DNA from 2 places in the Candidatus Thiodiazotropha sp. AKAK2 genome. Region 2 is predicted to be linked to the other one. Evidence: predicted binding sites of a transcription regulator. Region 2 holds the regulator's gene; the other holds the start of a gene.

Region 1 (11,136 bases), on a different contig from region 2:
GAACAAGCTTGGTGCCATAGCCCCAGTCTCACTTCTCAATTTCTATCGGCAGACGCCCTGGGGACTTTAGTTTCAGGCGCTTACTGCGGGAGCTCTCCCCGGAGAGCAGTTCGATTCTGTTGCGTGGCAGGTTGAACGCCTTGGCGATGAACTTCAGCAGTCGGTCGTTCGCCTGTCCATCCACCGGTGGCGCGGTGATCGACACTTTGTACTGATTATCGCCGTAGGGGCCTATAAACCGGTCCCTGGAGGCCTTAGGCTGTATCCGCAGGCGCAGAATCAGATCATCCTGCTGCCATTGGTACCAGCTCATTGAATGAGGCTGTTGGTGAGTTGCTGCAGGGGCGGAATGAGAAGCATTTTGAGCAGTACCAGGCCGATCATCACCAGCATCGGCGAGAGGTCGAGCCCACCGACCGGTGGCAGCAGCTTTTGCGCAGGCCGCATAACCGGTCCTGTAAGACTGTAGAGCAGGCTCACCGCCGGATTATAGTTACCGGGACTAAACCAGCTGAGAATCACCTGGATCAGTACGGCAAACAGAAAGATATTGATGGTGAGTTCGACCAACTCAGGGATTGCCAGCAACAAAGGGGCTAACAGGCTCGCGCTTTGTCCTGCAATCATGATCACAATAAACAGTTCCACGGCCTTCAACACCCAGGCGAGGATCAGGGATGAGATATCGATACCGCCAAACCCGGGAATCATACGGCGCAGCGGTTTCAGCAGTGGATTGGTCACTTTGACCAGAAACTGAGAGATCGGATTATAGAAATCCGCTCTCACGATCTGCAGCAGAAATCGCAGCAGAATGGCAAGAATGTACAGACCGAACAGGGTTTGAACCAGAAATATCAGTGGGTTGGTGAGATAGCTGCTACCCATTTTCTTTATGTCCTAGTAGATCGGAGAGTTCCCGGGAGCGTTCTGCCGCACCCTGCAGAGCGTCATTGAACAGAGAGCGCAAACCACCCGCTTCGAGTATGCCCAATGCCCGCTCCGTGGTGCCTCCGGGAGAGGTTACCTTCTGCCTCAACAGGGCCGGGGAGTCGCTGCTTTCGATCGCCATTCGGGCCGCTCCCAAGGCGGTTTGCAGGGTCATCAGACGGGCGCTCTCATCATCCAGCCCCAGGGCTCTGGCCGACTCCTCCATGGCCTCCATGACCAGGAAGAAATAGGCGGGGCCACTACCGGAGACCGCCGTTATGGCATCAATCAGGGATTCATCTTCCACCCAGCGGGTCATTCCGACGGCGCGCAGAATACTCTCAGCCTGACTACGCTGATGCTCGTTTACCGACGCCCCCGCATAGAGACCGGTGGCACCGGATTGAATCATCGCCGGTGTGTTGGGCATGCTGCGTACCAGCGGCAGCTCTGAGCCGAGCCAGTCGGCCAATGCGCCAGCCGTAATACCCGCCGCAATCGAAATGACCAAGGGTTTGTTTTGCTGCAGCGCCGGGGCCAATGCCCGGGCCACAGGCTCCATGATCTGGGGTTTGACGGCCAGCACTACGATGTCAGCCTGAACCACGGCCAGGTTGTTGTCCGGTTCCGTAGTGATGCCATAGCGGGCGGCCAACTGGCTCAACTTTTCCAGGTCAGGATCAGAGACAGTGATCGCCTGGTTCTCATATTCGTCGGCGATCAGGCCGCCGATCAGGCTGGTTGCCATGTTGCCGCCACCGATGAATGTAATTTTATCGCTTTTCATACTGCGCTTCTGTCCGTCTGGATTTTGTACAGGTGCCAAGTGAGGCATCTACTATTGTCAATTAACATGGGGCGCCACACTAGTTATAGTTTCGTGGGCCAAAAATCGCGGTGCCGATTCTGACGATGGTCGATCCTTCGCAGATTGCATCCTCCAGGTCGTCAGACATTCCCATGGATAGGGTGTTCAGGGGATTATCCGCTGTCTTCAGCTGGTCACGCAATGTGTGTAACAGTTTCAGTGACTGTTTGGGGTTCTCAGTCTCTGCAATCGGTGCCGGTATGGTCATCAATCCCCTGACACTGATCCTGTCCAGCTGTTGGTAGGCGGGTAGCAATTGTGCCAGCTCTTCCAGTGTGTGCCCGTCCTTGCTCGCCTCGCCACTGGTATTCACCTGCAGGCAGATGTTCAGGGGCGACATCCCTTCCGGGCGCTGCTGGCTGAGGCGGGTGGCGTGTTTCAGGCTGGCGACACTGTGTACCCAGTCGAAATGCTCGGCGATCGGCCTGGTTTTGTTGCTCTGGATATGGCCGATAAAATGCCAGCAGAGGCTGAGATCGGCCAATTGTTCGATTTTGCTGATCGCCTCCTGCAGATAGTTCTCACCGAACATGCTCTGTCCCAGGGCGGCCAGTGCGCGAATCTCCTCGCTGCTGCGGGTCTTACTGACGGCCAGCAGCTCCACTGAGTCGGTTTCCCGCTGGCAGGCAGCGGTTGCCTGTTCGATGCGCTGCGCTACAGCCTCGAAGCGTTGTTGCAGCTGATCGGGATTTGATACGGTGTTGTCTGTCACGTTCGTCTTCGGGCCTATGCCGTATTTGCGGGGCTATAAGTTAATTGTCAGGCGGTTTGGTATATCATTAATCCTGTAGCACGTTCTACATTGCAAAGTGCGGTCAGGCTGATGCCATTTCAAGTCCAGGCGCCGGTTAAATATATCTGTCTGGATGTCGATAAGGGGATAATGGCCGTCCGGCTGGAAATAGAGTACCACGATTTGCGATCAACAATGGTAGGCTTCACAAGCCTGATTACAACGGGGGAATGAATGGATATCGCTGAACTATTGGCCTTCAGTGTCAAACACAACGCATCAGATTTACACCTTTCCGCTGGTTTGCCGCCAATGATCCGTGTCGACGGAGACATTCGCCGCATCAACGTTCCGGCGCTTGAGCATAAGGTGGTGCATGCCCTTGTGTATGACATCATGAACGACAAGCAGCGAAAGGATTTTGAAGAGTTTCTGGAAAACGACTTCTCCTTTGAGATTCCCGGCCTTGCCCGTTTTCGTGTCAATGCCTTCAATCAGGCTCGTGGCGCATCCGCGGTATTTCGTACCATCCCCTCCAAGGTTTTGACCCTGGATGATCTGGGCTGCCCTCAGATCTTCAGGGACATTGTCGATGTGCCCCGTGGGCTGGTGTTGGTTACCGGCCCGACAGGTTCCGGTAAGTCGACGACCCTTGCCGCCATGATGGACTACAAAAACGACAACGATTACTCCCACATTCTTACCATCGAGGATCCGATCGAATTCGTCCACAGCAGTAAAAAGTGTCTGATCAATCAGCGTGAGGTCCACAGGGATACCCTGGGTTTCGCCGAAGCTCTGCGTTCTGCGCTGCGTGAGGATCCGGACATTATCCTGGTGGGTGAGTTGCGTGACCTTGAAACCATCCGTTTGGCACTGACAGCGGCCGAGACCGGCCATCTGGTATTCGGTACCCTGCACACCAGTTCGGCGGCGAAGACCATCGACCGTATCATTGACGTGTTTCCCGCGGGTGAAAAGTCGATGGTTCGCTCGATGCTTTCCGAGTCGTTGCGCTCGGTGGTCGCCCAGACCCTGCTGAAAAAGATCGGTGGAGGCCGAATCGCCGCATGGGAGATCATGGTGGGTACACCGGCGATCCGAAATCTGATCCGTGAGGACAAGGTGGCGCAGATGTATTCAGCGATTCAGACCGGTCAGGCGGCAGGCATGCAGACCATGGACCAGGCACTGAAAGAGCTGGTGCAGAAGGGTGTGGTCAGCCGATTGGATGCCAAAGCCAAAGCGCAGAACAAGGATCAGTTTTAGTCTGATGTTGTATCATTAATACAACCAGGATTAACAACCACTCTTAACAGGTAGAAATCCAGGGTTGATTGAAATCGTCTCAATAGCCCCCAGGTTTCCGGCTCAACAGCTGCCGCTGTGGAATCAGCCTATGAATACGAGTGTATAGAGGACAAGACTATGGAACTGAACACACTCCTAGCCATGATGGTCAAGAACAAGGCCTCGGATCTCTTCATTACCGCTGGACGGGAGCCTTCAATCAAGGTCGATGGCAAGATTCATCCAGTCAATAAGACGGCCCTGACAGCCCAACAGACCAAGGCCCTGACCTACAGCATCATGACCGATGCCCAGCAGAAAGAGTTCGATGAAACCCATGAATGCAATTTTGCCATCAGTGCAAAAAAGATAGGCCGGTTTCGTGTCAGCGCATTTGTCCAGCGGGATGCGGTGGGTATGGTATTGCGTCGTATTGAGACCAACATCCCGAGCCTTGAATCCCTCTATCTTCCTTCAATACTTCAGGATCTCTCGATGGCCAAGCGTGGCCTGGTGATCTTCGTCGGGGCGACGGGTACCGGTAAGTCGACCTCTCTGGCCGCCATGATCGGCTACCGAAACATGCGTGGGGACGGCCATATCATCAGCATCGAAGACCCCATCGAGTTCATGCATGACCATAATCAGTGCATTATCACCCAGCGGGAGGTCGGTATCGATACCGAGTCCTATCAGGTGGCACTGAAGAATACCCTGCGTCAGGCTCCTGATGTCATACTGATTGGTGAGATTCGAACCCGGGAGACCATGGAGCATGCAATTGCATTTGCTGAGACTGGTCATCTCTGCCTCTCAACCCTGCATGCGAACAATGCCAATCAGGCGCTGGACCGGGTAATCCATTTCTTTCCTGAGGACCATCGGGATCAGATCTTTATGGATTTATCGCTGAACCTGAAGGCGATTGTCGCCCAACAGCTGATACCGAAAGCCGACAGCAGCGGACGACGTGCAGCGATTGAGGTATTGCTGAATACCCCCCTGGCAGCTGAGTTGATCCGTAAAGGTGAGATTCACAAGCTAAAAGAGCTGATGAAGCGATCCAATGAACACGGCATGATCACGTTTGATCAGCACCTCTACCGGCTTTATGAAGAGGGTGTAATCAGTTACGAAAACGCACTGGCTCATGCCGATTCGGCCAATGATGTACGCCTGATGATAAAACTCGGTGCCAGCCAGACCAGTGACTCGCTGGTTGACGGGCTGGACGGTATCACCTTGATGGATGGAAAGGCTTAAGCATTTCAGTCCGCAAATGAACGCCAGTAACAGTCATCAAGCGATGGCGTTAATTTGCGGACCAATATAATAAGAGCCTGCATAAATAGCTAAGGTATGAATGCCTCAGCTAACTCATACTGCTTTTCAGATTCGTTGGCCAATCCCCCTTCATTGTTCAGAATCATTTCGCAGTTCTTTGCCATCCGTGCCTGCATGGCGGCGCGCCATGCACCTTTACTCTCATCTGGTTCATCAGGCGCAAGCGAAGCTGCCGCAGCGGCAGCGACAAAGTGTTCAGCTTGAGCCGCCCAGTCAGCATCACGGCCGCATGCCGTATAGGTTTGGGTGGCAAAGCTTTTGACTTCTTTGTAGGCAGCTTCAATCTCTTGGGGATGCAGCTCCGGATTGGAAGCGGCTTGCACGGCTCTGGAAATCCTCGGGTCGGCACTCAAATGCTCGACACTGGCAACAAACTTACCCGCCAGGGCGCGTTGTTGTGCTGCTGAGAGCTGGCCTATGGCATCGCGAAGACTTTGATCATTGGTAATACGGGTTGGCATGGGATACACCTCCAGAGAGCAAAAGCCTAGATAATTAGGGGAGAGTTCCATCTCATCCCTACATCTTAGAATTTCATCCGGCATCAACTGATGACCCAGATCAGTGAATCCGTTATTTACACAGAATTATGTTAAGTGTGTATGGCGAGAGCCTGTCAGGTCATTGGGTTGAGGTATTCAACAAATTGATCAGCAACCGGATCAACTGGGGAGGATCATAAATGGAACTTATTACGGCTCTCGGCTATCGAGTAATGCCAGGGTTTCGTTGTGTTGATTTTTTTTTGCCCAATCCAGGGCGCTCATCTGATCGAAGTCTTTGAGTTCGGTGTTGGCGTTGTGGTCAAGCAGGACTGCTACCGAATCTGTGTGCCCCAGTTTGGACGCCCAGATCAGCGCGCTCCAACCGCCCGTTTTTTCAATTTGGTTGACATCCGCACCATGGCTTAACAAAAGCTCAGCTATCCGGTGGTGATTATTGGAGACAGCCAGCATCATGGCTGAATAGCCACCCTTATCAACCTGATTAACATTGGCTCCCGCATCAAGCAGACGTTGAGTCGCTTCCAGGTGCCCGTTCAGCGAGGCTTTCATAAGTGGTGTCCACATACAGGCATCCTGTACATCCACGTGGCTCTGACCCTCGATCAATTTGCGTATGGTTGGTAGGTCGCCGGCTTCAGCGGCAACAATCAACGGCGGATTTTCTGAAAGTTCAAAGTCTGAAGTATCAGATTTTTGATCAGAACAGCCGCTGACAAACAGGAGAATTGTGAGTAGTAAGGTAAGCCGTTTCATATTGAGAGGAAGTTGTGCAGCACACAGTTATTCTCAATATTCCACTCAATGTATCAATGCGTAAACGCAATCGGTGAGTTACTTCTCTGGATTGTTTTTGGGATTGATAAAATGGTTGGGAAATGGCGTGATGTTGGAATCCGCATCAATCTCTATGATCTTACCCGGTCCATGCTCCTGTTTTTCCACTTCATCGATACGGATCACGGAGTGGATGGGTATACGGGTGCGTTGCACGCCGGAGAACTCCTCTTTCAATTTCTCAGCCGACGGATCCACTACCAGACTGCTGGTTTCCTGGAAGATCAGATCCTCCACCTCCACGAAGCCATAGAGCTCACCCTGGCGAACGGTGCGGGCGAAGATTTCGTAGACTTTCCCCTGATTTAAGAAGACGATTTTAAAAAGGCGCATGGGGAGTAGATCGGCTCCTAAGAGAAAAATGGCAGCAGATAATAGCTGATGTTCTGGCCTGAGGATAGCTTAATTCATCGTCAGAAAATTTCCACTTATGCGTGGCGGGCAGGGGGATAATTGATGGAGCCGATGGGCGGAATTGAACCGCCGACCTACTGATTACGAATCAGTTGCTCTACCGACTGAGCTACACCGGCTGAAGGCGGGCAATTATAGACCTATCTTGATCTCGTGGTCTAGCCTGTATTATCTGGACGTATTGATGTGATCCGAGCTTAACTATCTGAAATTTATTACTAAAATCTCTTCGCGTCAAGGCTGTAAGGTTGGCTTGGAAGTATTGGTGGCCGTTCGAGGACGATGTCAGCGAGAAGGCGGCATGAGGCCGGGCCAAGTACAACTCCGTTACGGAAATGTCCAGCATTGACATAGAGACCTGATACTTCGGGCAGCTCGCCAATGTATGGGATACCTTTGGGTGAGCCTGGTCGGAGCCCTGCCCAATGGTGCTCAATTTCAGCTTGCGCCAATTCCGGAAAGTGGTTCAGTGCGTAGGCTTTGAGCTCCTGCTTTGCCTCTTCTGTTGTGGTTTTTTCAAACCCTCTGTGTTCCAGTGTGCTGCCAACCAAAACCCGGCCATCACGCCGGGGAATCACATAGCGGTCCTGGTGGAGAGTAATCCGGTTAATCCTTTCCGGCTGATGTTTGAAAATAATCATCTGCCCAAGTACCGGTTCGATCGTGGGCGGCGTGGCAAGTGATTGCAGTAGTGTTCGGCTCCAGGCTCCGGCGCAGATCACCACCCGGTCAGCTTCGAATCGCTGTTTGTCGGTTATAACGCCTTTGACCTGTTTGTTCTCTATGATCAGCTCATCCACTTTGCAATGCTCGTGGATTTGTACTTGGTCTTTGATAGCCTGGTAGAGGGATTGGGTCAGTCTTGGATTGCGTACTTGGGCAACATCGGGCATCCAAGCAGCTTGTTGTGCGTCAATCTCCAGTGTCTGCTCATAATTGGCAAGATCGCTACCATCAATGAGTTTGAGATTTTGTTTGCGGTTGAATGACCAATCCACGGCCTTGTCGCTATCTTCAGGCTCAACAATCAACAGACCGCTGGTTGTATACTCTGGATCGATGCCTGAGGCTTGCTTCAGTTCCTCAGAGAGTATTGGGTAGGATTGCTGACTCCACTCAGCAAGGTCGTTGACAGAATTGGTGTATCGCCATGGGTAGAGTGGAGAGATGATACCCCCTCCGGCCCAGGAGGATTCCCGGCCAATGAGGCTTTGTTCGAGTAAGGTGACATTCATGCCTGCAGAAGAGAGTTCCTGTGCTGTGAGCATGCCGATGATCCCGCCACCAACGATGAGACAGTCAGTCATATTACCTTAATTGCCTTTTGATTCAGGGGCTGAAAAGCTCTTTTTGATGTCTGTAATGCTATCTGCCAACAATCTTAAGAATAACATACCCGGTTATTTGATTTTCAGCTTATTTGAGGTGTTTATTAAATAGCGGCCATACTGAAAAAACAAAGGATCCACATCGAACAATGTGGATCCTTTGAGGTTAGGTCTGATCAATTGATCAGTTGGTTAGTTGGCCTATTTCCAACCCTCTGTCCAACCGCCTTCATTTCTTTCTTTAACACCAGCCGAGTTGAGTCGGTAGGCAATCACATCATCTTCGTTCTGTCCATCCTTGGTGGTAACGTCAATCTCGATTGAATAGCAGTTGGCGATATCCCCGCAAGCACCCGGAGTTATGGCAAGTCCATCGTAATAGCCATTCGGGCTGGTGGTGCCGATATTGGCTTCAGCCGGAATTTCAGTATAACTGGCTGTACGTGCCCGGTAGACATCCAGTTTTTGTGCTGCATCCAAAAGGGCCGACATGCCGTCATTTCGCCGCCCTTTGCGAACTGAATCCGCATATTGAGGGTAGGCGATGGCGGCAAGGATGCCGACTATCGCTATGGCAATTAATACTTCAACTAACGTGAAGCCGCGCATCTTGTTTCTAGACTTAATCATCAATAACCTCTTCCCAGTAGGTGGGCAAGAAATAATCATCCCAATCACGTTTTTTCTCAATACCAACCAGTAAGTGGACTTTGTTACCAAGGATTTGACCGCCTTGGTCATCCAGGTCACCCGGGAACACCAACATGGGTGATGGTGGGATACCAAGCATGTTCAAGGTGTCAGAGCGATCATTCACAGTCAGGCTGTCTTCGCTGCCGCCATTCCAGTTGAATTTTGCATTGGCGTCAATCATGTCAACGGCATAGACCCTGGCTGTACCGGCTGAACCACGTGCTTCACAATCTCCCAGATCATCAGCACGGGTTGCACTGAATGTGGTGAAAATAACGGCATAGTTGTACAGGATCGCTTTCGAGTAGGATTTTTCCGTGTTCGAAAGATCGAAGTACCAACCACCATTCGCTGGATTGAGAATGTCGGAGCGGGTTGCCGCTGTGCTTGTCGTGTTGATAAGCATGGATTGTGTCACGGTCGTGTAGCTGGTAGGCGCATTCCAGACCGCGCGGTCTTTGATCATGTAGAACCGGTCAATCGTGCTTCCATCCAGTGGATCAGTTCGATTACCAGAGCCGATTAAGATCGATACGAACTGTACACCACCCTTGGAGTAGTAACCGGCCTGCGGTGTGTTGAAGAAGCGCCTGAAACCGCCGCTGGAATTCACGTCGGCTATCACGGCCCCTGTCATGGCATCGACATCCACGCGAATGATTCTGCCCCCGACATCGGCCGCGTAGATACGATCAACCATCGCATCACCGTCGATGTCGATGGTCATAACATCGCTTGCGATGCTGTTGGTCATGTTGCTGACAGTGACATCCGCTCCGGTATTTGAAACGGTTCTTATCAGATTGCCATCCGCTGCGTTCACGATGAAGATATAGTTACCTTCGTCGTCAGCAGAGCGTGATGTGGCTGTATCCTGGTCGCTATCATAGCCCCCACCAAAAATCAGCACCGGAGTTGCAGTGCCACCAATGTTTATATTAACAAACAGAGGTTTCGACCAGGTTTGCGCAAGGCCTGTGAAATTGACATCGCTTGCTGCCGATATCTCTCTCACGAAGACTGGTGCATCCCTATCCGTAACGTCGAGCAGGAAGTACTTTTTACCACCGCGACGCATGCCGACGATGGCCATCTTGCTGCTACCTACCTCATAAACGGTAAGTGGACCATCCAGACCATAAAATGGGATGGTTGATGGGTTGTTTGTTTTGATTGTGTTGATTTCACTCAAAAACTCTACCGGCATAAAGGCCCAGAGTTCGGCACCAGTATCAGCATCGATCGCTGTCAGGACGCCTTCACTGGTGGGTAACAGGACAACATCGCCTCCTGCGTAATTAACAACAGCCGGTTGGGTATGGATGGGAGCACCCATTACCCCGAGATGTGACTCTTCATCCGGATTGTTTATGGTCCAGGTCGGATCCCAGGTGATCCAGTTCAGCAAATCAACACGCTCTTCGTCTGTTGCAACGCCCATCAAGGCGTTGGTGATTGCGGTGTTACTGAAGCTGACCAGATTGGTTGAGTCGGACAGTGGAGCGCTGCCATTCAGATTGGTGTAGAGATTACGGACCCCTTGCCCACCCATATGTGAGGCGGCGCCACCCTCAAGGGTTTCCCCGCCGTCGGATGAGTCGTTCCAATAGTCTTGAGAACCGGTGAACTCATAGGCTTCGTTAACCACTGAAGAGCCTAATTCGTCAAGTATGACAATGTTGCCATCACTTACAGCAAAGCTGTAGCTCTTCAGGTTGCCTTTCCAGAAGGTGGTTGTTGACGGTACGAACAGTGGTATGTAGATACGATCGCCACTGATAGCGGCATTGTCAGGATTGAAAGGAATTACTGGAGCCGTATAGGCATAGGGGATGGATTCCTGTGCATCGACAATGATCGAGGTCAGAACGTTTGACAGGCCGGTGACGCTGTCGGCTGGTGCGCTACTGTCCACCTGATAGTAGTTACCGCCACCGGCATCAGCGCCCACCATGCTCTGCAGAAAAATTTCCGTGGTACTGCCGGTCGAAGTGTCGAATCCGATGGTATGGGTGGTTATGTTCTGGGTCTCATGCCAGCCGGTCCCTTCTTCGAGATCAGTTGTATAAGCCCAACGGGCAATCTCTTTTGCGCATCGTCCATTTTGCCATCTTGAGGTGGAGTTTCTGACGCAATTGGTTCCTTCGTAGGAGGTAAGTCCGTAGGCTTGACCATCGGTTGGTGAATTGGAGTTTG
Region 2 (11,136 bases):
CTGGTGCTGATCGATACCGCCGGCATGGGGCAACGGGATCTGAAACTGACTGAGCGACTCGGCCTGCTGAAGCAGGGCAATCATCCGGTCAAGGCACTGCTTACACTTTCGGCAACCACCCAACGCAGTGCATTGAGTCACGCGATACGCTCATTCGGCGCTATCTCCCCGATTGGCGCGATTCTGACCAAAATGGATGAAGCCGCTTCACTGGGTGGCGTAGTCTCCGCACTACTGGAGTCCCGGTTGCCTTTGGCATTCACCACGGATGGTCAGCGGGTTCCTGAAGATATTCAGGTTGCCCGGGCGGAGATTTTAATTCGGCAGGCTGTTGAAATGACGCAACAGACAGAGCATCAACCCGATGAGGAGTATCTGGCTATGGCCTTCGGAGGAACGAGTGAACATGCAAATGTCTGAACAGATCGAAGACCAGGCTACCGGACTGCGCAGAATGGTGAATCCAGAACCCGTCAGAGTGATCGCCGTCACCGGAGGTAAAGGTGGGGTAGGCAAGACCAATATCTCCGCCAATCTCGGTGTGGCCTTGCAAGAACTCGGGCGAAGGGTCATGCTACTGGATGCGGATATGGGGCTCGCCAATCTGGATGTGGTACTCGGATTACATGCTGAACACAATCTCTCCCACGTGATGCGGGGGGAGTCTTCACTGGAAGATATCATTGTTACCGGACCGAAAGGCATGAAAGTCGTGCCCGGGGCGTCCGGTATGCAGCATATGGCTGAAATGTCGCGTGCTGAAAACGCCGGTTTGATCCATGCGTTCAGCGAGGTGGCCAACGATGTGGATGTGCTGCTGATCGATACGGCAGCCGGCATCTCCGATCTGGTGATCAGCTTCAGCCGGGCCGCTCAGGAGCAGATTGTGGTGGTGTGTGACGAACCGGCCTCGATCACCGATGCCTATGCGATTATCAAGTTGTTAAATCGTGAGCATGGCATCAGTCGATTTCGTATACTGGCGAATATGGTGAAGAGCGTCCAGGAGGGCAGGGACCTATACAATAAGATGTGTCGGGTCACCGATCAGTACCTTGATGTTATGCTCAGCTACATGGGGAGTATTCCTTTTGATGAGCAGCTCAGAAAGGCGGTAAAGAGCCAAAAACCGGTTGTCGAGGCTTTTCCTCGCTCCAGAGTAGCGCAGGCGTTCAAGAATTTAGCTAAAAAGGCCGATAACTGGCCTGTACCAACCGGAGTCAGTGGGGATCTGCAGTTTTTTGTCGAACGCCTGATCCAATTTTCAAGCCAATATGGGGAGTAAGACGGTGAACGGTTTAGCGACATACACCGCCGTGCAAAAACAGCAGAGCTACAATGATCTGGTTGATCAGCATGCAGGACTGGTAAAGAGGATTGCCTATCATCTGATGAATCGGCTGCCACCCAATGTTCAGTCTGATGACCTGATCCAGGCCGGTATGTTGGGCCTGCTTGAGGCGAGTAAGAATTATGATCCCACTCAGGGCGCCAGCTTCGAAACCTATGCGGGTATCCGCATTCGTGGCGCCATGCTGGATGAGATCAGACGCAGCGACTGGACACCTCGATCCGTGCATCGCAAGGCACGCATGGTGGCGGAAGCGATGCGTGAGATCGAAAACCACGAAGGCCGGGATGCCCGGGATGTTGAAGTGGCGAAGGCGCTGGATATGAGTCTGGAGGATTATCACCAGATTCTCCAGGATTCGACCGGCTGCCGGATCTTCAGTTTGGATGAACTGACCGCTGTCAGTGACGGTTTTCCGGCTACCCGGGAAGGCCCGATGGACAGTCCGTTCGATGGCCTGCAGAAGGATGCGTTCAAGAAGGCGCTGGCAGAGGCGATTGCAAGCCTGCCGGAGCGGGAGCGATTGGTAATCGCGATGTATTACGATGATGAAATGAATCTTCGTGAAATCGGCCATGTGCTGGGTGTCAGTGAATCCAGAGTCTGTCAGATACACAGTCAGGCAACTCTGCGTCTGCGTTCACGTTTGACGGACTGGCTTTCATTGGTACGTGACGAAGAGTAGTAATTGGTTGGCCTGTGTGTGCCGAGACTGGAAACCACCGGTGATATGCAGGAGGGAGTGAGCATTGGATAAAAACATGAAGATCCTGATTGTGGACGATTTCTCCACCATGAGGCGTATTATCAAAAATTTGCTACGCGATCTGGGTTTCAACAATACCCAGGAGGCAGATGACGGTCTGACGGCGCTGCCGATGCTGCAGAGCGGTAATTTCGATTTTCTGGTCTCCGACTGGAATATGCCCGGGATGACCGGCATCGATCTGTTGAAAGCCGTGCGGGCAGACGAAAAACTTGCCGGTCTGCCGGTTTTGATGGTGACCGCCGAATCAAAACGTGAGCAGATCATCGAAGCGGCTCAAGCCGGCGTCAATGGTTACGTCGTCAAACCCTTCACCGCTACGACCCTTGAAGAGAAGATCAACAAGATCTTTGAACGTGTGGGTTGAGCTTCTATCGCCTGGAGTTTATCAATATGGGGCACAATCAGGATAACCAGCAGCGGTTAGAGACGGCAAGAGCATTGGTAGCCAGCCTGGAATCGGGCGATCAAGAAGAGTCTGAAAGACTGATTGCTTCTTTAACATCCCCCGCAAGTAACGATCAGTTATTCCTCGAAGTCGGTCGCTTGACCCGTGAACTGCATGATGCAATCAACGGCTTTTTACTCGATGCAAAAATCAGTGACATGACAACGGTGGAAATACCGGATGCCAAGGAGCGACTGACCTACGTCATAACCATGACCGAGCAGTCGGCGGATCGCACCCTCACCGCAGTGGAAAAGAGCATGCCGTTGATCGAGGGAATCGAGAAGCAGTCCACTGAGCTTTCGGAGCAGTGGGAGCGACTGCGTTCCCGCATGTTGGATAAAGAAGAGTTCGTGGATTTGAGTCGCGACCTGTCTCAGTATCTGCTCAAGTCAAAGGAGGATGCGGCAGAGTTGCACAAAAACCTGTCCGATGTGCTGATGGCACAGGATTTTCAGGACCTCACCGGTCAGATTATCCGCAAGGTAATCACTCTGGTACATGATGTGGAAGAGAAGTTAGTCATGTTGGTCCGTATTACCGGCAACAAGCTTGAAGACGATTCTGGCAAGAAAGAGAAGGAAGAATTGGCTGGCCCGGCAATTCCTGGACTCGATCAAGGCGATCAAGTGACCAGTCAGGATGACGTGGATGACCTGCTCTCAAGTCTTGGATTTTAGTTATTCGAGTTCAGACCGATATATCAGTCAATAAGAATGGCAATATTCGGCAGTGTTACCGGGAGTGATAGATGAGCATCGATGTCAACGACGAAATCCTTCAGGATTTTCTGGTTGAAGCGGGTGAAATTCTCGAATTGCTCAGTGAGCAATTGGTCGATCTGGAGCAACAACCGGATGATTTTGATCTGCTCAATGCGGTATTTCGTGGTTTCCATACCATTAAAGGTGGCGCCGGATTTCTGACCATAGAACCTCTGGTCGAGGTTTGTCATCGTGCCGAGGATGTGTTCAATGTGCTGCGCCAAGGGCAGCGCAGCGTCGGCCCCGATCTGATGGATTCCGTGCTGGAGGTGCTCGACGTCGTCAATGTCATGTTCGATGAGGTCCGCCAGGGCGTCATGCCGGATCATGCCGATCCAGGCCTGATTCAGAGGCTCAATCAATACGCTGTGCCGGAAGGAGAGGAAGAGGAAGCCGAGGAGCCGCAGGAAGAGGTCGTCGAAGAGACAGTCGAAGAGGCGGAAGCGGAAGTCGCCGTCAACACTGAGGATAGCGCTGAAGCCCAGGATGAGTTGAGCGAGAATGAGTTTGAAGAGCTGCTGGATGCGATCCAGGAGCCTGAACCCAAAGCCGCGGACAGTGATGAAATCTCCGAAGATGAGTTCGAATCACTTCTGGACGAGTTACACGGAAAAGGCCAGTTCACCGGTAAGCCTGCTCAGGAGCAGGAGACACCGAAAGCGACGAAAGCCGCTTCCGATGATATCTCGGAAGATGAGTTTGAGGATATTCTCGACCAGATCCATGGCAAAGGAAAATTCGATCCTGGCAAATTGCCTGATAAACCTGCCGAGGCCAAACAAAAGCCGGCAATCCCAAAGAAATCCAGCGCCCCGGCCGGTGATGAGATCACTGAGGATGAGTTCGAGGATCTACTCGATCAGATTCATGGCCAAGGAAAATTCGATCCAAACAAGCTGAGTCAGGAGAGTGCTGACAAGCCGAAGGCTGAAGCGGCCAAAAAACCGGCTGCCAAGAAGAAAGCCGTGGCCAAGAAGAAGGCGGCGCCAGCAAAAAAGGCGAAAGCCGAGCCAGCGGCGAAACCTGCAGCCAAACCAGCCAAACCAGCCAAACCAGCCAAACCAGCCAAACCAGCCAAACCAGCCAAACCAGCCAAACCAGCCAAACCAGCCAAACCAGCGGCCAAGGGGGGCAAGCCTGCTGCTGCAAACAAGCCTCCGGCCGAGACTACCGTTCGAGTCGATACACAGCGCCTGGACGATATCATGAACATGGTGGGTGAGCTGGTGCTGGTAAGAAATCGCCTGGCAACACTGAAGGCGACCCTGAATGATGAAGAGGTCTCGAATGCGGTTGGCAATCTGGATGTTGTAACCTCCGATCTGCAGCTTGCGGTGATGAAGACCCGCATGCAACCGATCAAAAAGGTTTTCGGTCGATTTCCCAGGGTGGTGCGTGATCTGGCCCGCAGCCTGAAAAAAGAGATTGATCTCGAGATGCAGGGTGAGGATACGGATCTCGATAAGAACCTTGTCGAGGCGCTTGCCGATCCGCTGGTGCATCTGGTGCGAAATTCTGTCGATCACGGCATCGAGCAGCCGGAGGACCGGGAAGAGAAAGGCAAGCCGAGACGTGGCACCGTGGTCCTTTCGGCGGCCCAGGAAGGTGATCATATCCTGCTCTCGATCGCCGATGACGGTAAAGGCATGGATCCTGATGTGCTCCGCCAAAAAGCCGTGGAGAAGGGCATGATGGATGCCGAAGCAGCGGCCAGACTCGATGATAAAGAGTGTTTCAATCTGATCTTTGCGCCGGGATTCTCAACCAAAACCGAGATATCCGATGTCTCCGGTCGAGGCGTCGGCATGGATGTTGTGAAAACCCGAATCGCCCAGATGAACGGCTCGGTGGAGATCGATTCCGAATGGGGGCAGGGCAGTATCATTATCATCAAGTTGCCGTTGACATTGGCGATTCTGCCTACCCTGATGGTGCTGTTGAATGATCAACCCTTTGCCCTGCCGCTGGCCAGTGTGGTGGAGATCTTCAATCTGGATCTGAAGCGGACCAATGTGGTGGATGGACAGTTGACGATCATGGTGCGGGAGCGTGCCCTGCCGTTGTTCTATCTGCGCAACTGGCTGAGACCGAACAACCCATTGGTCAATGAGGAGAAGGGCAGTGGTCATGTGGTGATCGTGAACGTGGGTAATATTCAAGTAGGTTTGGTGGTCGATCATCTGATCGGTCAGGAAGAGGTGGTGATCAAACCCCTGGGGGCACTGCTGCAAGGCCTGGAAGGTATGGCGGGTGCCACCATAACCGGCGACGGTAAGATCGCTCTGATCATGGATGTGCCTGGTCTGATGCGAAAATATGTTAAGAAGTTTTAACGAACCGGTCATTGACGGTCTGGTGCATTCTTTCGGCAAGGTTTGGCTTGCAGTCCGTCTCTAAGACTAAGGTCAACTTTGAAGAGGGACTATGGGCGCCAAAGTGCGAGTACTGATTGTCGATGACTCAGCCTTTTTTCGTAATCGTGTAGCGGCTGCACTGCAATCTGCACAGGATATGGAAATCATTGGCTTTGCAGCCAATGGTGATGAGGCGATCCGGCAAACAAAAAGCCTCAAGCCCGACGTGGTGACCATGGATGTGGAGATGCCGGTGATCGATGGGATCACCGCCGTTCGCAGAATCATGGCTGAGACACCAACCAGAATCCTGATGTTTTCAGCAGTTACCACCGAGGGTGCCAAAGAGACCCTCGAAGCGCTGGATGCGGGGGCGATGGACTTTCTGCCCAAAGAGATGAGCAATCCGGTAGCCGGGGCCGAAGAGACTTCCAAGGCGCTGCTGGAGCGGGTTCGGGATTTGGCAAAATCTCCCCTGACCCTGTCGCGAGCCAGTGTCAAAGAGTACCTGACTCCATCACCCTCTCGCGTTGCCGGCGTGGGTCAGGCGGCACCGACATTCTCAAGCAGTCCGGAAATGGTGGCGATTGGTGCGTCTACCGGTGGACCGGTAGCACTGCGACAGGTATTGAGTGCCTTGCCGAGAAACTATCCTCTGCCGGTGGTCGCCGCGGTGCATATGCCGGGCAGTTTCACCCGGGCCTATGCGGAGCGTCTTGATGGCTCCTGTGCCATCAAGGTCAAAGAGGCGATGGATCGTGAAACGTTACAGCCGGGTGTGGCGCTGATTGCGCCAGGTGGAAAACAGACAACAGTGGTTCGTGGCGCTGTTGGATATCAGGTGCGGATCTCCAATCCGTTGCCGGGCGAGATCTACCACCCCAGTGTCGATCAGATGCTGGCTTCGGTGGCGGAAAGCTACCGGGGTAAAGCGCTTGCACTGATCCTGACCGGTATGGGATCAGATGGTCTGGAGGGGGCGAAAAAGTTAAAGAGTTACGGCTCCTCCTTGTGGAGTCAGGATCAAAAGAGCTGTGTTGTTTATGGAATGCCACAGGCAGTCGAGAAGGCGGGTCTTTCTGACAAGGTATTGAGTATCGATGAGATTGGGCCACTTATGGCGAGAGTGAAATGAGAGTCGACTTTCTGAGCTTTATCGGTATCGTCGTCGCTTTTCTGGCGATTCTGGGCGGCAATTGGCTGGAGGGGGGACATATGGACTCCCTGGTCAATGGCCCGGCCATGGTGATCGTCATCGGCGGCACCATCGGTGCCATACTGCTGCAGACTCCGGTGCCGGTCTTCTGGCATGCCCTGCGTCTCTCCGGCCGGGTGTTTCTGCCGGCCAGACTTGATATGCCGACCACCATTGAAAAACTGGTGCAGTGGAGCAATATCGCTAGAAAAGAGGGTTTGCTGGGCCTGGAGACCATCGCAGACGAAGAGCCGGATCCGTTTATCCGCAAGGGGATGCAACTACTCGTCGATGGCAGTGAGCCGGATGCCTTGCGCTCGATCCTGGAGATGGAGGTGGATGCCAGTGAACAGTATGACATACAGGCTTCCAAGGTATTCGAAGGGATGGGCGGATACTCGCCTACAATTGGTATTATCGGCGCGGTCATGGGATTGATTCACGTGATGCAAAACCTGGCCGATCCCAGCAAGCTTGGCAGTGGTATCGCAACCGCCTTTGTCGCCACCATCTACGGTGTCGGCCTGGCCAATCTGTTTCTGCTGCCGATCGCCGCCAAGCTCAAGACCCAATCGGAAAATATCTCCAAGTTTCGGGAGATGGTCATCGAGGGTGTTATCGGTATTGCGGAAGGTGACAATCCCCGCAGTATTGAAACCAAGCTGAAGGGATTTCTGCAATGATCCTGTTTGGCTTTGAAAGGTACAACGATCATCTCAGAGGCCACTATGGCTAGAAGACGCAAACGTCAGGAAGAGCCTGCGAATCATGAGCGTTGGATTGTCTCCTACGCTGATTTCGTGACCCTGCTGTTTGCCTTTTTTGTGGTTATGTACTCTGTTTCATCGGTTAACGAAGGTAAATACCGGGTGTTGTCTCAGACCCTGACCCATGCCTTCCAGGAGTCTCAGCGCAGTCTCGATCCGATCCAGGTTGGTGAGCTCTCCCGCAGTCGGGGCGATACCCCCGGTCTGGGTGATGAGAGCGCCTTGATCCAGGGGGAGTTGCGTCAGGGCCCCGGTATCGAGAATGAACTGGGAATGGATACGGCTGTTGGCAAACAGGTGATCCCCGATCTGCCAAGCAATGAGACACAGCGGCTCAGTTTTCTGGCCGCCACCATCGAGGATATGCTGAGTGACTATGTCGACCAGGATCTGGTCGATGTGAGTTTCAGTGAAGATCGGGTGGTGGTGAACATGAAGGACAAAATGCTCTTCCCGAGTGCCAGCGCGCATCTCTCCAGAGCCGCGGTAAAAGCGCTTGGCGAAATCAGCCAGGTGTTGAAGACGGTGCCCAATCAGCTGCAGGTGGAGGGCAATACGGATAATCGCCCGATCAATACGGAAGAGTTTCCCTCCAACTGGGAGCTGTCAGCCGCTCGTGCAGCCAGTGTGGTGCATCTGATGACCCGCACCGGTATCAATCCTGGGCGCATGTCCGCTGTCGGATACGCAGAACATCGGCCGGTGGCAGAGAACAATACTCAGGAAGGGCGCGCGAAAAATCGTCGCGTCACACTGATCATTCTGGGTATGAACAAGCAGGCGGACCGGGTCATCGATCTGCCGGGAAGTGGCCGGTGAAAGTCTGGACGGTAGCCAATCAGAAAGGCGGTGTCGGCAAGACCACCACTACCGTATCCCTGGGTGGACTGTTGGCGCAGTGGGGACTGCGTACCCTGCTGGTCGATATCGATCCCCATGCCTCTCTGACCAGCTATTTCCGTTACGATCCGGATGGGCTGGAAGAGAGCGTCTACAGCCTGTTCAAAGGCGTGGCACAAAACCAGACAGTGGATCCCCTGAGTCTGATACACCCAACCGGTACCGAAGGCCTCGATCTGATGCCGGCGGAAATGGCTCTGGCAACACTGGATCGACAAGCCGGTAAGCTGGATGGCATGGGACTGGTCATTAAACAGGCGATGGGTCAGCTGCAGAATCGCTATGATCATGTGATCCTTGATTGCCCGCCGATCCTGGGTGTTTTGATGATCAATGCACTGGCGGCCTGTGATCATCTGATCATTCCGGTACAGACTGAGTTTCTCTCATTGAAGGGGCTTGAGCGGATGCTGCATACCCTCGATATGGTCACCAAATCGAGACGCGTACCACTGCCATACCATATTGTTCCGACCATGTACGATCAACGTACCCGCGCCTCCATCGACAGCCTCAAAGTGATGCGCGAGAGCTATCCGGATCATGTGTGGCACAGCCTGGTTCCTGTCGATACCCAGTTTCGGGAAGCCAGCAAGGCGGGGATACCCCCGGCGTTCTTCGCCCCACAGAGCCATGGCACCTTGGCCTACGGCAAACTGGTTGAAGAGCTGTTGAATGACCATGAGACGCTACCCCAGGCAGGAGCAGGTGGATGAGCTTGGGAAATGACAAAACCCGCAGCAAACCGGTTAGCGAAAAGGTCGAGGAACCGGATCATGCGTTGAAAAGCTATCTGGATACCCTGCTGCTCGAGATCGATACCATCCCGAGCGAAAGTGTGGCGGTTAAAGAGCCACCTCAGGTGGCCGATATCAAGGTGGAAGAGACCCGGATATCTGAGCCAAAGCTCGAGCAATCAACACAAACCCAACAGCAACAGGATTCTGCGCTTCCGGCGTGGGTGGAGAATGAGTTTCAAGTGCTGTTGTTCAAGGTAAACGGTATTACCATGGGGATTCCGCTGAATGCCATGAAAGGGATCCTCAACTACCATGGTGAAGCGAGTCAGTTACCTGGACAGCCGGCCTGGTCCATGGGAGTGATAGTCAATCGGGATGAAAAGGTGGTGGTCATCGACAGTGCACGATTACTGATGCCGGAAAGATTGACGGCCGAAACACAGATCGAACCGCAACAGCTGCTATTGATTGGTGAAGGGGACCGCGCGCTGGCGGTTGATACCATTTGCAATACGATGAATGTGGTAAAGGAAGATGTGCGTTGGCGTAATGGTATCCACAATAAACCCTGGTATGCGGGCATCATTGTCGAAGAGCTGAGTGTGTTGCTCGATGTGGATGGGGTGTTGCAACTGCTGGCGGCTTAAGTTGAAAGGCTAGGGTTTGGATGATGTTCGGTCATCGAATAAACGACAGTTGTGAAGCAGTCATCTGCTGCGCGCTAAAAACCAACAGATAAAAGTCTGCAAGCGATAGGGGTGTAGATAATGAGTGTAGATGACGACGATAGTGGCGGTGGCCCACTGATTCAATTTGTCACGTTCATCCTGATGGATGAGGTTTATGGCATTAACGTCATGCAGGTACAGGAAGTCTTGAGAGTGACGGAGATTGCACCTGTACCCGGGGCGCCAAGTTATGTCCTGGGTATCGTCAATCTGCGCGGCAATGTGGTGACGGTAATCGATACCCGAAAGCGGTTTGGGCTCCCTTCCGTGGAAGTCAGTGATAATAGCCGTATTGTTGTGATTGAATCTGAAAAGCAGGTTGTCGGCATACTGGTTGACGCCGTTGCCGAAGTTGTTGAACTGCGTGAAGATGAAATCGATGCAGCACCCAACGTGGGGACCGAAGAGAGTTCCCGATATATCCAGGGTGTGGCGACACAGGAAGGCCGGTTATTGATACTGGTGGATCTGAACAAGCTGCTGACGGATGAGGAGTGGCAGGAAATCAGCATGTACTGATCAACCTGAGGGTGCGGTCAGTCAGGATACAGCCGCACTCGGGGTCCCCGGGACATGCGTTGAGCTGAAAATTAACTAAACTATCTGGAACAGTAGTGAATTAATTTACTAGGTTCACACAGGGCAACTGATATGCCTGAAATTGGAGATCAAAACCCGCTTACCCCGCTCTATCCGGTTAAACCGAGCAAGCCTCCCATGCGTCGGGAACGCCCCAAACGCAAGGATGAGCAGACGAATCAGGAACGCAAGAAGCCTGACCAGGATAAAGACAATGGAAAGCCGCACATCGATGAGTATGCTTGAGAAACTTCTGAACAAGTCATAGGCTGGGATGTTAACGCCAAGCTAGACTGTATGTACGATGTGAAATATAGGTAAATGTGAGCTATTAGGTGCAATCCGCGCCCTGAATCGGTACATTTTCATCGACAGAGAACTATTCAGAGGATCTTTAATGGTCAAACCACTTCCCTCGATCCGCCCTGGTATTGAAAGCAGCGCAATACGCCAGGGTAGACTATGACCGGTAGCTCAAATCTCTTTTGGTTCGTTCTGCTTCCGCTGGCACTGTTACTGGTGGCATTTCTCAGTTACCTGTTCT

Evidence for each region. The regulator FliA, encoded in region 2, starts transcription of late flagellar genes. The targets are predictions, from matches to a motif close to GCTAAAGTTNNNNNNNNNNCNGCCGATA.
Region 1: AC4IE8_RS05745 (type IV pilus twitching motility protein PilT) is a predicted target of FliA. The motif match lies at 2,646-2,673, and genes of this name have one in related genera.

The regions. Positions count from the first base shown of each region.
Region 1 is NZ_JBSYOP010000016.1:78,453-89,588, reverse strand. It holds gene AC4IE8_RS05765 (DUF167 family protein) at 29-313, opposite strand; gene AC4IE8_RS05760 (YggT family protein) at 310-888, opposite strand; gene proC (pyrroline-5-carboxylate reductase) at 881-1,717, opposite strand; gene AC4IE8_RS05750 (YggS family pyridoxal phosphate-dependent enzyme) at 1,797-2,510, opposite strand; gene AC4IE8_RS05745 (type IV pilus twitching motility protein PilT) at 2,766-3,800, shown strand; gene AC4IE8_RS05740 (PilT/PilU family type 4a pilus ATPase) at 3,960-5,084, shown strand; gene AC4IE8_RS05735 (hypothetical protein) at 5,174-5,626, opposite strand; gene AC4IE8_RS05730 (ankyrin repeat domain-containing protein) at 5,858-6,424, opposite strand; gene AC4IE8_RS05725 (DUF1820 family protein) at 6,503-6,838, opposite strand; tRNA gene AC4IE8_RS05720 (tRNA-Thr) at 6,963-7,038, opposite strand; gene thiO (glycine oxidase ThiO) at 7,138-8,226, opposite strand; gene AC4IE8_RS05710 (type IV pilin protein) at 8,449-8,877, opposite strand; gene AC4IE8_RS05705 (pilus assembly protein) at 8,870-11,136, opposite strand, start outside.
Region 2 is NZ_JBSYOP010000038.1:254,159-265,294, reverse strand. It holds gene flhF (flagellar biosynthesis GTPase FlhF) at 1-420, shown strand, start outside; gene AC4IE8_RS21255 (MinD/ParA family ATP-binding protein) at 407-1,285, shown strand; gene AC4IE8_RS21250 (RNA polymerase sigma factor FliA) at 1,290-2,036, shown strand; gene cheY (chemotaxis response regulator CheY) at 2,113-2,484, shown strand; gene AC4IE8_RS21240 (protein phosphatase CheZ) at 2,511-3,245, shown strand; gene AC4IE8_RS21235 (chemotaxis protein CheA) at 3,317-5,662, shown strand; gene AC4IE8_RS21230 (protein-glutamate methylesterase/protein-glutamine glutaminase) at 5,754-6,818, shown strand; gene AC4IE8_RS21225 (flagellar motor protein) at 6,815-7,561, shown strand; gene motD (flagellar motor protein MotD) at 7,607-8,464, shown strand; gene AC4IE8_RS21215 (ParA family protein) at 8,461-9,261, shown strand; gene AC4IE8_RS21210 (chemotaxis protein CheW) at 9,258-9,932, shown strand; gene AC4IE8_RS21205 (chemotaxis protein CheW) at 10,053-10,532, shown strand; gene AC4IE8_RS21200 (hypothetical protein) at 10,665-10,838, shown strand; gene AC4IE8_RS21195 (DUF2802 domain-containing protein) at 11,055-11,136, shown strand, end outside.